Regions from separate parts of the Arthrobacter sp. NicSoilB4 genome, predicted to be linked through region 2. Evidence: predicted binding sites of a transcription regulator. Region 2 holds the regulator's gene; the other holds the start of a gene.
What was found. The regulator Rex, encoded in region 2, represses fermentation and respiration genes when NADH is low (regulators of the CRP and FNR family bind a similar motif). The targets are predictions, from matches to a motif close to CTTGTGAANNNNTTCACAAG.

Region 1: ugpC (sn-glycerol-3-phosphate ABC transporter ATP-binding protein UgpC) is a predicted target of Rex. The motif match lies at 3,074-3,093, and genes of this name have one in related genera.

Annotation. Positions count from the first base shown of each region.
Region 1 is NZ_AP024653.1:629,430-635,450, reverse strand. It holds gene LDO13_RS02955 (DsbA family protein) at 1-550, opposite strand, end outside; gene LDO13_RS02950 (trehalose-6-phosphate synthase) at 825-2,234, shown strand; gene otsB (trehalose-phosphatase) at 2,224-3,036, shown strand; gene ugpC (sn-glycerol-3-phosphate ABC transporter ATP-binding protein UgpC) at 3,294-4,376, shown strand; gene LDO13_RS02935 (DUF4032 domain-containing protein) at 4,504-5,940, shown strand.
Region 2 is NZ_AP024653.1:3,290,658-3,296,678, forward strand. It holds gene LDO13_RS15005 (histidine phosphatase family protein) at 1-200, opposite strand, end outside; gene LDO13_RS15010 (YceI family protein) at 411-959, shown strand; gene LDO13_RS15015 (hypothetical protein) at 1,214-1,903, shown strand; gene LDO13_RS15020 (Yip1 family protein) at 2,119-2,940, shown strand; gene LDO13_RS15025 (redox-sensing transcriptional repressor Rex) at 3,005-3,700, opposite strand; gene LDO13_RS15030 (glutaredoxin family protein) at 3,792-4,052, opposite strand; gene LDO13_RS15035 (HAD-IB family hydrolase) at 4,165-4,983, shown strand; gene LDO13_RS15040 (AURKAIP1/COX24 domain-containing protein) at 5,402-5,500, opposite strand; gene LDO13_RS15045 (helix-turn-helix domain-containing protein) at 5,702-5,914, opposite strand.

The DNA.
Region 1 (6,021 bases), 1.3 Mb from region 2:
GGGAGGAGTAGTTGGTGGTGGAGCGGGTGTCCAGGAAGCCCAGCGGACGGTACTCCACGGTGATCTTGCCTTCGTTGCGAAGGTTCGTGAGCGTCTCGTTGTACTGGGTCTCGAAGTTCTTGCACACCGGGCAGATGAAGTCGATGTAGAGAACCACCTTGACCGGCTTGCCGGCCTCGGCTTCGGCGCCCGGCGCCGTCACCACTGCCGGCGGGGTTGCGGCCGGAGCGGGAATGTCGGCGATCCGGACGGTGGCGGGTTCCGTCTTCGCCACCTCGGTGTTGGCCAGCAGCGTCACGCCGCCGTAGACGTTGCCGTTGGCAGGGGTGGGTCCCTCGTCCGCGACCGGCGCGTTGTTCTGGATGTTTGAGGTAACCACCAGCGCCACCACAACAATGATGGCGACGACGGCGACGACGATGCCCCAGCCGATGAGCAGCTTGTTGCGCTTGTCCTTCTTCAGCTGCGCCTCGCGGATCTCACGGGCTTTCTCGCGGGCCGCGGCAGTTCGCTCTGACTTGGACTGACGGGGTTCGTTTGCGGGGCTCATTGGTTCCTCGGGTCGATCGGCCTGTGGTGTCCACTGGGTGGCAATTCATCATTTTAGGGGAGAAAACTGGGAAGTTGCGCTTTCAACCTTCCCCCACGCGTCCCAACGGACGAATAGCACAGAAGATTCCGCACGGCTAGGGTGGATAGGAGCCACGAGCAATCCCCAGGGGGCACCAATGCAGGCCACAAAACACGCCGAATCGGATCCAAAATCCGCAGACGAGTCCGCGCACGGCACCAGCAGCACCGATCCGGACGCGCAATATGACTTCATGGTGGTGTCCAACCGCCTGCCTGTCGACCGGTGCTCCCCGGATGAGCCTGGTTGCGAGGACGGCTGGCGCCGCTCCCCCGGCGGCCTGGTCACGGCCCTTGCACCCATGATGACAAAGACCGACGGCGCGTGGGTGGGCTGGCACGGCGCACCGGACGAGCACCTCCAGCCGTTCACCCACGGCGGCATCGACCTCGTTCCGGTCCAGCTGAGCACGCAGGACATCGAACTCTTCTACGAGGGCTTCTCCAACGCCACGCTCTGGCCGCTTTACCACGACGTGATTGCGCCGCCGGAGTTCCACCGGACCTGGTGGGACTCCTACCGCAAGGTCAACCGCCGGTTCGCGGACGCTGTCATCCACCACGCCAGCCCCGGCGCCACGGTCTGGGTCCAGGACTACCAGCTGCAGCTCGTTCCGAAAATGCTCCGCGAGGCGCGCCCGGATCTCACGATCGGCTTCTTCAACCACATTCCCTTCCCGCCGCCGGAGATCTTCGCGCAACTGCCCTGGCGCCGAGCCATCATCGACGGCCTGCTGGGCGCGGACCTGGTGGGCTTCCAGCGCAGCAGCGACGCCGGCAACTTCATGCGCTCGGCCCGCCGGTTCCTCGGCGCCAGCGTCAAGCAGCAGCAGGTCCACGTCAAGGGCACCGACGGCGAGACCACCCACATTGCCCGCGCCCAGGCCTTCCCGATCTCCATCGATGTCAAAGCGATCAGCGAGCTGGCCGGCAACCCGGAGATCATCGAGCGCGCCAAGCAGATCCGCCGCGACCTCGGCAATCCCAAGACCATCCTGCTGGGCGTCGACCGGCTGGATTACACCAAGGGAATCCGGCACCGGCTGAAGGCCTACGAGGAGCTCCTGCAGGACGGCGAGGTCACTGTGGAGGACGCCACCCTGATCCAGGTGGCCAGCCCCAGCCGCGAGCGGGTGGAGCAGTACCGCCTGCTGCGCGAGGAAGTGGAAGGCACCGTCGGCCACATCAACGGCACCTACGACACGATGCAGAACACCGCGGTCCGGTACCTGCACCACAGCTACCCGGTCGAGGAGATGGTGGCGCTGTACCTGGCGGCCGACGTTATGCTCGTCACGGCCTTGCGGGACGGGATGAACCTGGTGGCCAAGGAGTATGTCACGGCCCGTACCAACAACGACGGCGCCCTGGTGCTGAGCGAGTTCGCGGGCGCCGCGGACCAGCTCAAGCAGGCCCTGCTCATGAACCCGCACGACATCGACGGCCTCAAGGACACCATCATGAGGGCCGTGGACATGCAGCCCGCCGAAGCCGCCCGCCGGATGCGCGCGATGCGCAAACAAATCCTGGACCACGACGTCGATCTTTGGTCCGCCGACTTCCTGAACGCGCTCAAGGAAAAGGTGATCCGCGATGACTCCTGAGCTATCACCGGAGCAGACCCCCCTTTCGCTCTCCCCGGACCTGCTGGAGGCAGTGCACGCCATCGCCGCGACGGAGCACCTGCTCGTCGCTATGGATTTTGACGGCACCATGTCCCCGCTCGTGGACCATGCCGGGGACGCACGCGCCCTCCCCCGCTCGGCAGCGGCTTTCGCCGCCCTCACGGAACTACCGCGGACGACGACGGCGCTCATCTCCGGCCGGGCGCTGGACAGCCTGCGGGCGGTCGCCTTCCCCCCGGAGAAGACCCTGCTGGTCGGCAGCCACGGCGCGGAGGTCTGGATGGGACCCGGTTCCTCGAAGCTGGAACTCGACGACGCCCGGCGGGAACTGCTCGCCCAGGTCCGGCGCGAGCTGGAGGGCATTGTGGAAGAGGCGCCAGGCACCCTGCTGGAAGACAAGCCGGCCGGCGTCGTACTGCACACCCGGCTGGCCACGGCGGACGTCGCCGAGGACGCCGTCGCGGCGGCCCGGGCCGTCCTGCAGGACCGGCCCGGCGTCTTCCTGAAGAGCGGCAACCGTGTGCTGGAGACCTCCGTGATCCATGCCTCGAAAGGGGAAGGCATAGCGTTCCTCCGCCAGGCGACAGGCGCGACCGCCACCATCTTCGCCGGCGACGACACCACCGACGAGGACGCCCTTGCCCGGCTGCTCCCAGGGGACCTCGGCGTGAAGGTGGGCCTGGACTTCACCCAGGCCCAGTTCCGGGTCGAGGCTCCGGTCCACGTGGCGGAGTTGCTGGAAGCCCTGCTGCGGGAACGGAAGAGCGCCCTCGGCCTCTGATCTCTAGCTCATGCGGGCCCGGTAGTCGGCCGAATCACATGTGACATCTGTAACATTTTGGCCCATTTGCCATAAATCTGACATACTCTGGTTGTGATGTGGCGCACAAGTACCGTGCGGCGTCATTGGATACTCCTCGGCTTCGGCCGGGGAGTATGCGCACGATCAGGTGCTGACAATTGAATTAACAACTGAAGAATAAGACCATTCACTACGGATCGTCCGGCACGTACCTGCCGGTGAAGGGATTGATAACTGTGGCTACAGTTACTTTTGATAACGCAACACGTCTGTACCCGGGCACGGATAAGCCCGCTGTTGACAAGCTCAACATTGAAATCGCCGACGGCGAATTCCTGGTCCTCGTTGGACCCTCCGGCTGTGGCAAGTCGACCTCCCTACGAATGCTTGCAGGTCTTGAGGACGTCAACGCCGGCCGGATCCTGATTGGCGACCGCGACGTCACCGACGTTCCCCCCAAGGACCGCGACATCGCCATGGTTTTCCAGAACTACGCGCTGTACCCGCACATGACGGTTGCCGACAACATGGGCTTCGCCCTGAAGATCGCCGGCGTCAGCAAGGAAGAGCGCGCCGAGCGTGTCCGTGAAGCTGCCAAGCTCCTGGACCTCGAACCGTACCTGGACCGCAAGCCGAAGGCACTCTCTGGCGGCCAGCGCCAGCGTGTCGCCATGGGCCGCGCCATCGTGCGTAACCCGCAGGTCTTCCTTATGGATGAGCCGCTGTCCAACCTTGACGCCAAGCTGCGCGTGCAGACCCGCACCCAGATCGCGTCCCTGACCCGCCGCCTGGGCGTCACCACTGTCTACGTGACCCACGACCAGGTCGAGGCCATGACCATGGGTGACCGCGTCGCCGTGCTGAAGGACGGCCTGCTGATGCAGGTCGACACCCCGCGCAACCTGTACGACAAGCCGAAGAACGTCTTTGTCGCCGGCTTCATCGGCTCCCCCGCGATGAACCTGCTCGAGCTTCCCGTCGTCGACGGCGGCGTCCAGTTCGGCGGGACCGTGTACCCGGTGCCGCGCGATGTCCTCGAGGAAGCCCACGGCCAGACTGTCACGGTCGGTTCCCGCCCGGAAGACCTCGAGACCGCACCGGAGGGCGAAGGCCTGCACGTTGAGGTCGACGTCGTCGAGGAGCTCGGCGCCGACGCCTACGTCTACGGCCACACCACGCTGGACGGCCAGAGCCACGACATCGTGGCCCGTGTCGACGGCCGCCGTCCCCCGATGAAGGGCGAGTCCATCTGGGTCCGTCCGCAGTCAGGCCACGTACACCTGTTCGACACCAAGACGGGTCTGCGCCTGGGCGACTAGTCCCCACCGGCACAGCACTACGCACCCGACGGCGGTCCTCCTCACTGGAGGGCCGCCGTCGGGCTTTAACTGGCGTTGCAGCAGCCATTCGTTAGGGCGGGCGCCCTTAGTACGGAAGAATTGGTTTATGACCGAGCAAAGCCCCAGCACCGAGGACAACAGTGCCCATTGGCACGACGAACCTACCGACTACGGCCAGATCGGCAAACTGCCCCGGTTCGAAGCCGCCAGCGCCAATGACAGCAAGGGGTCCGTGGCCTCGAGCTCGCTGAGCATCACGGCCGCCGCCACCGAGCCGGAGCTCCTGGACCTGCCGTGGCACATCGCGCTGGAGGACTGGCCTGCGGAATACCTCGCCGCCCTCCCCCGCGGCATTTCCCGCCACATTGTGCGCTTCGCCCATCTTGGCGGCTCGGTCATCGCCATCAAGGAAACCTCCGAACACGTGGCCCGCCACGAGTACCACATGCTCCGCAAGCTCGCCCGGCTGGACGTCCCCTGCGTGGAACCCGTCGCCGTCATCACGGGGCGCACCACCCCGGAGGGCCGGCCGCTGAACCCCGTGCTGGTCACCCGGCACCTGAAGTTCTCCATGCCGTACCGCGCGCTCTTCTCACAGATGCTGCGCAAGGACACCCTGACCCGCCTGATCGACGCGCAGGCCCTCCTGCTGGTCCGCCTGCACCTGATCGGCTTCTACTGGGGCGACGTCTCGCTGTCCAACACGCTGTTCCGCCGCGACGCCGGCGCATTCGCCGCCTACCTCGTGGACGCGGAGACCGGCGAGCTGTATCCGGACCTCTCCACCGGCCAGCGCGAATACGATCTCGAAATCGCCCGCGTCAACATCGCCGGGGAGCTGATGGACCTGCTCGACGGCGGACTCATCGAGGAAAAAGTGGACCCCGTGGCCACCAGCGAACTCATCATGGACAGCTACCGGCGCCTTTGGACCGAGCTGACCGAGAAGGAATCGTTCGAGATCGGCGAACGCTGGCGGGTGGCCGCCCGCATCCGCAAGCTCAACGAGCTGGGGTTCGACGTCGAGGAATACGCGATCAAGACGACGCAGAACGGCTCCACTATCCAGCTCCAGCCCAAAGTGGTCGACGCCGGCCACCACCAGCGCCGGCTGCTGCGCCTGACCGGCCTGGACGCACAGGAAAACCAGGCCCGCCGGCTCCTGAACGACATGGATTCCTTCCGTGCGGACAACAACCCCGGGATGGACGAGGAATACAGCGCCCACCTGTGGGTCAGCCAGATCTTCGAACCGATTGTCCGCTCCATCCCCCGCGACCTGTCCGGGAAGCTGGAGCCGGCGGAGGCTGTGCACGAGATCCTCGAGCACCGCTGGTACATGTCGGAGAAGGAGAACCGGCACATCCCGCTTGCCGAAGCAGTGCAGTCCTACATTGACTCCGAGCTGCGCCACCGCAGGGACGAGGCCGCCATCATGCTCAACCCGGACACGGGACTGCTCAAGATCCTGGAAGTGGAGACTGAGGAATCGCGCTACGGCGCCGACGAGTCCATCGACGAGTACCCGGACGCCGACGACTAGGGGCGCGCCCAAGTGACTGGCAGCAGGGGCCGTTCTGGACGCTCAAAACGGCCCCTGCTGCCAGTCAGCTGGGGCCGTTAA
Region 2 (6,021 bases):
TGCGCGCGGGTCAGCGGCGAGGCAACGAGGTGGACGAGCTTCGCGCCCCGCGCGGCCCGCTCACTGAAGTGCTCTGCAAGCGTTCGCGCCATCTCCCGGCCGAGCTCGGAGAGGTGGAAGTCCGGCAGCCTGCCGTACAGGACGCCGTCGGGGTTGTAGACCTCGCCGTGGCGGAGCAAATGAACAGTGGCTTGGGGCATGTGTACCAGTTTCTCAAAGGGCAGGGGCAATGACGAAATCTTCTACAAGAAGTAGAACTGAAGTGTTTGGAGAAATGTTCCCTGGAGTTGGAATAAAAGATGCAAATGCATGTTTATACTGGGTGAAGCAGTTAGTTGAGACTTCAACAAATGATGCTTCAACTGACGATCAGACCATCGAACGACCCACCCGACTCAAGGAGAACCACCATGGCACTTCCCGCCAACGTCACCACCGGCACCTGGACCCTCGACCCGTCGCACAGCGAGATCGGCTTCACCGTCCGCCACGCAGGCATCAGCAAGGTCCGCGGCCAGTTCACCGACGCCGCCGCCACCCTGGACCTCGCCGAGGACGTCACCGATTCGAAGGTGAACGCCACGATCAAGACCGCGAGCTTCGACTCCGGCGATGTCAACCGCGACGGCCACGTCCGCGGCGAAGACTTCTTCGACGTCGAGCAGTTCCCCGAGATCTCCTTCGTTTCCAACACCATCGTCCCCAAGGGTGACGCCTACGAACTCCAGGGCGATCTCACCATCAAGGGTGTTACCCGTCCGGTGGCCCTTGAGACCGAGTTCAACGGCGTTGCTGTCGACCCGTTCGGCAACACCCGCGCCGGCCTGTCCGCCGAGACCACGATCAGCCGCAAGGACTTCGGCCTCACCTGGAACGCAGTCCTCGAAGCCGGCGGCGTGCTGGTCAGCGACAAGGTTGCCATCAACCTGGAACTGGCCTTCATCGCCCCCGCAGCCTAGTCCGCAACACTGGGCCTGCCGGTTCTTCGGGACCGGACCAGCCCTGAGCGTTGCAGCCGCCGGCACCCCGCCTCGTCCCCGTGACGGAGCGGGGTGTTGCGGTTAACCCAGGGTGCCGTGTTTGACCCGGCTGCCGCGGTTTCCGGTGCAGTCTGTGCAGTCTGCAAGTGCCCTTTTTGGCGGGGTCCCGTCATGCCCGGCAACACGGTCAAATTCCCTAGATACAGGCTCATTCGCCGTCTACAGTGAGAGCCATGAGCAACCCCAATGAGGTACCTCCGCCGCAGGAACCGGGCGACCGGCAACCGCAAACGGGCAGTGTCCCGCCCGCCGGCGCCGAGGCGCCTCGGGTCGTGCCGCCGGCGCCGGACGGGAACCAGCCGCCGGGCCATCCGGCACCTGGCTACCAGCCCCCGCCCCCGCCCGAATATCGGGCGCCGGGCCGGCCGGCTGGCGGCTTCCGCTTCGAGCTGCCGACGGACCGGCCGCAGAACTTCAACGACGCCATGCCTCAAGGCGGGTTCTCCGGCATGTTTACGGTCTCCTGGCTGCCGACGGAGCTGAAGGTCGCCTATTGGATCTGGCTCATCGGCGGACTGCTGGGACTGCTCGGCGGCGTCATCGGACTCTTCGGGTCGTTCGTGCTCCTGGCGGTGGCTCCAGGTCTGGGTTTCCTGGTGCTCCTGCTGGTGCTGGTGGCACTCACGCTCGCCGCGGCACAGGTCATCCTGGCCATGAAGATGAAGGAGGGCCGCGAGTGGGCCCGCTTTGCGCTGACCATCGTCGCGGGCATTTCCCTGCTGCTGGCCATTCTCAACGACAGCGCGGCAGACGGCCGGGGCGGCGGGAGCTGGCCGAGCTTCATCATCAGCCTGGTGGCGACCGTGCTGATGTGGCTGCCCAAGTCGCAGGCATGGTTCGAGTCCCTGCGGGGCCGCATCTGAAGCACCGCTGATTTCCGTCCCTGCACTGCCGGGGCGGCCTCCGGCTGCCCGCGGACGCGACCCCGCGGCGGCCGCCCCGGCGCGGGCTGAGAATACCTCTCCGGAATGATCCCCACGGGCGCCGGCCCGCGGTACGGTGGACTTAAACCATGCTGGGGGCAGGGCAGGAAGCTGTTTCCGGTATCCGAACGAGACCGCAACGCAAAGGAACGCCCATGAGCATCCCGCCAGTCCCGCCGTCGAACCCGGACGCCTCCGAGCCGGGCGACCAGCCGGCACCCCGCTATGGCCAGAACACACCCCCGCCCGGCCAGCAGCCCCCGTCCGCCCCGCAGTACGGGCAGACCGCGCCTTCTGCGCCGCAGTACGGGCAGGCTCCGTCCGCGCCGCAGTACGGCCAGCAGGCACCGCAGTACGGCCAGAACGCCCCGCAGGTTCCCCAGTACGGCCAGAACCAGCCACCATACAACCAGCCGCCGTACAACCAGCCCCAGTACAACCAGCAGGCTCCGCAGTTCGGACAGCCCGCGTACGGCCAGTCCCCGTACGCCCAATACCCCTCCGAGCAGCCGCAGGCCACGGCCGGCATGCCCAAGCTCGTCAATACGGCGTTCTGGCTCATCATCGCATCCGGCGCGGTATGGATTATCTCGCTGCTGATGGCTCTCGGCACCCTGGATTCCCCGCAGATGCGGACCATGTTTGAACAGCAGATGGCCGCGAGCGGCGCCGACATCCCCTATGAGGACATCCGGGGCGTGCTCGTCGGGAGCATCCTGGTGTTCGCCGCGATCAGCGCCGGGCTCTACGCCCTGGTCGCCCTGAATGTGCGCAAGGGCAAGAACTGGGCACGGATCCTGGGCACTGTCTTCGCCGCCCTGTCGATCTTCAGCATTTTCCCGCTGAGCCTCGGCACCCTGGCAGTCCTCCTCGGCATCGCGGGCATCGTGATGCTGTACCTGCCGGCAACGTCGCCCTATTTCAGCAAGCAGCAGCCGTTCGCCAACCCGTACGGTCAGCCGGGCGGACCGTACTAAGCGGCCAAGCACGTTACCAAGGCACCACCGCGGAGGGCGCGGGAGCCGGAGGGGCTGACTGAATCTAGTCAGCGTCCTCCGGGTCCTGCGCCCTCTGTGCGTGATAGGCGAGAATCTGGAGTTCGGTGGCCATGTCCACCTTGCGCAGGTTGACCCCGGGCGGCACCTGCAGCATCACCGGGGCAAAACTGAGAATGCTCCGCACACCGGCGGCAACCACGCGGTCGCAGACGCCCTGCGCCACGGCGGCCGGCAGTGCCAGGACCACCATGTTGGCGCCGGTCCGCTGCAGCACAGGCTCGAGGTCGGCAGCATCACTGACTCGCAGCCAGCCCACCTCGCTGCCCACTACCAACTGGTCGGCGTCGAAGATCGCAACAATGTCGAAGCCCCGGGACTCGAACCCGCCGTACCGGGCCAGGGCCTTGCCGAGGTTGCCGGCACCGACGATGGCGACCTTCCAGTCGTGTGTCAGGCCCAGTGCCGCGGCAATATGCCGGTTGAGGTACTGCACTTCGTAGCCGACGCCCCGGGTCCCGTAGGAGCCAACATAGGAAAGGTCCTTACGGAGCGTGGAGGAGCTGACCCCTGAGGCCTCGGCCAGGGATTCGGAGGAGACTCTGTCGACACCCTCGGAAAGCAGGGTGGTGAGGGCGCGCAGATAGATGGTCAGCCGGGCCACTGCCGCGGGCGGAATCTGCTTGGAAGCAGTCCCTGTTCCCCCGGGCAGCGCGTCAGGGGATGAATCCAGCGAAGTCACTATCTGCTCCATTGAGTCGCGTTGTGACTTCCACTCTAGGGCCCCCGCCGTTCAGCGGACAAAGCATTGCCCTCCAGCCGGTCCCGGTGCCTCAGACCGGCCGGCCCAGCGCCCGCCGTAGCGTCCGTTCCAGCCGGACTTCGTCGATCTTCCAAAAGTCCCGCTGGACACCGTCCACCAGCACCACCGGGATCTCCTCGGCAAAGCGTTCCCGCAATTCGGCGTCGTCGTCCACTGACTGCTCCCGCCAGCCGATCCCCAGTCCCGCCGTCACGCGGTCGACGGCGGCGCGCGCCGCCGAGCACAGGTGGCAGTCAGCTTTGGTGATCAGGACGACGTCGGGGTTTGGCATGGCTCCACGGTAGCCCGGCGGGCGGTCCTGCGTCGACGCGCCAGACGCATCCGGCACTGCCGCCGCGGGCCGGACGGCAGGAACTGGTCCCGGCTTTGACTAGACTCGTGGCATGTCCGAAGAGAAGTACGTCGCTGTGGTCACAGAGCCTGTTGCAGAACCGCAGCACGGCGAAGCCGCGTTCTTCGACGTCGACAACACGCTCATGCGGGGTGCCAGCCTGTTCCACGTGGCCCGCAAGATGCACCAGCGCGGGGCGTTCACGATCCCCCAGGCGGCCGGGTTCGCCTGGAAACAGCTGATGTTCGTGCTGCGCGGGGAAAACATGGATGACGTCCATGCCGTCCGCGACACCGCCTTGGGCCTCGCCTCCGGGTTCACCGTTGAGGACATCGAGGCGCTCGGCGAAGAAGTCTATGACGAAATGATTGAATCCCGGATCTGGCCGGGGGCCAAGGCCCTGGCCGAACAGCACCTCCGGGTGGGCCGCAAGGTCTGGCTCGTGACGGCGACGCCGATTGAGGTGGCCTCCGTGATCTCCACCCGGCTGGGCCTCACCGGCGCCCTCGGCACGGTGGGCGAAATCCAGGACGGCTCCTACACCGGCCGGCTGGTCGGCGACATCCTGCACGGCCCCGCCAAGGCCGTGGCGGTCACCGCCGTGGCCGAGGCCGAGGGCCTGGACCTGGCCCGGTGCTGGGCGTACAGCGATTCGCACAATGACATCCCGCTCCTGAGCATGGTGGGGCACCCCGTGGCCATCAACCCCGATTCCCGGCTCCGCCGCCACGCCCGCGAACACAACTGGCCGGTCTACGACTTCCGTTCCGGCCGGCGCGCGGCCACCTTGGGCCTCAAAGCTGCCACAGCCGGAGGGGCCATCTACGGCCTCTGGCGGGGGTTCTCCCGCTTCCGCGGCCCCACAGTCTGATCCCGCGCTACACTTCCGGCTCCGCGCTACACTTTCGGACGGGCGCGATGCGGATCCGCGTAGCACCAAGCCCAAACCGCGTCGGCTGTCCGAAAGCGCAGCGCCGACGTCAACCCCTCGCCGGTCCAAGGCCACGTCGCAGTTTCTGAGCCCCCACCACTTCCGCTGCGCTTCCGGCCCAGCGCTACGCTTTCGGACGGGCGCTACGCGGATCTGCGTAGCGCTTGGCCCAAACCGCGTCGGCTGTCCGAAAATGCAGCGCCGATGCCACCCCAGGTATGTCATTCCAGTACGCCTCGGGACCTGCAACCGTGCCGCACAGCTGAAGCCGCGGCGCCCCGACGGACCAAGGGCGCGACACCAAAGAAAATGCCCGCTGCCGGAAAGGCAACGGGCATTCACATGATGCGAAGTATCTCTACTTCTTATTGCGACGCTGGTGGCGCGTCTTGCGAAGCAGCTTGCGGTGCTTCTTCTTGGCCATACGCTTGCGACGCTTCTTAATAACTGAACCCACGAAAGTTCCTTACCGGCTAGATGCAGTACCTGCCTGTTGGAAAGGGTCCACGGGCTAAGCAGCAGACTGTACAACTGACAGGTTCTTACAATGACGTAAAACGTTCCTTAACAGGGTACCGCCTATCGGGGGCACACCACGACCGCAGGCACGCCAGGGCGTCTGCAGGTCCTCATTCCGGCCACAGAAGACGCGGAAGAATCAGGCTGTTTCCGTGTGCCCGTCGACGACGGCACCCTTGAGGTACTGTTCGACGGCGGTTTCCGGCACCCGGTAGGAGCGCCCGAAACGGACGGCCGGCATCTCACCGGAATGAACAAGCCTGTACACGGTCATTTTGGACACGCGCATCACATCCGCGACTTCGGCCACGGTCAAGAAGCGTGCGTTGGAGAAGTTAGCCTCCGAAGACATTTCCCTATTCCTTTACTCAAGCGAACGGCAGCCCCATCTGAACGACATGGCGGTGTGCCGATGCTGAGCCATCAAACAACCATGTGTTAGATACTCTAGGGGCTGAT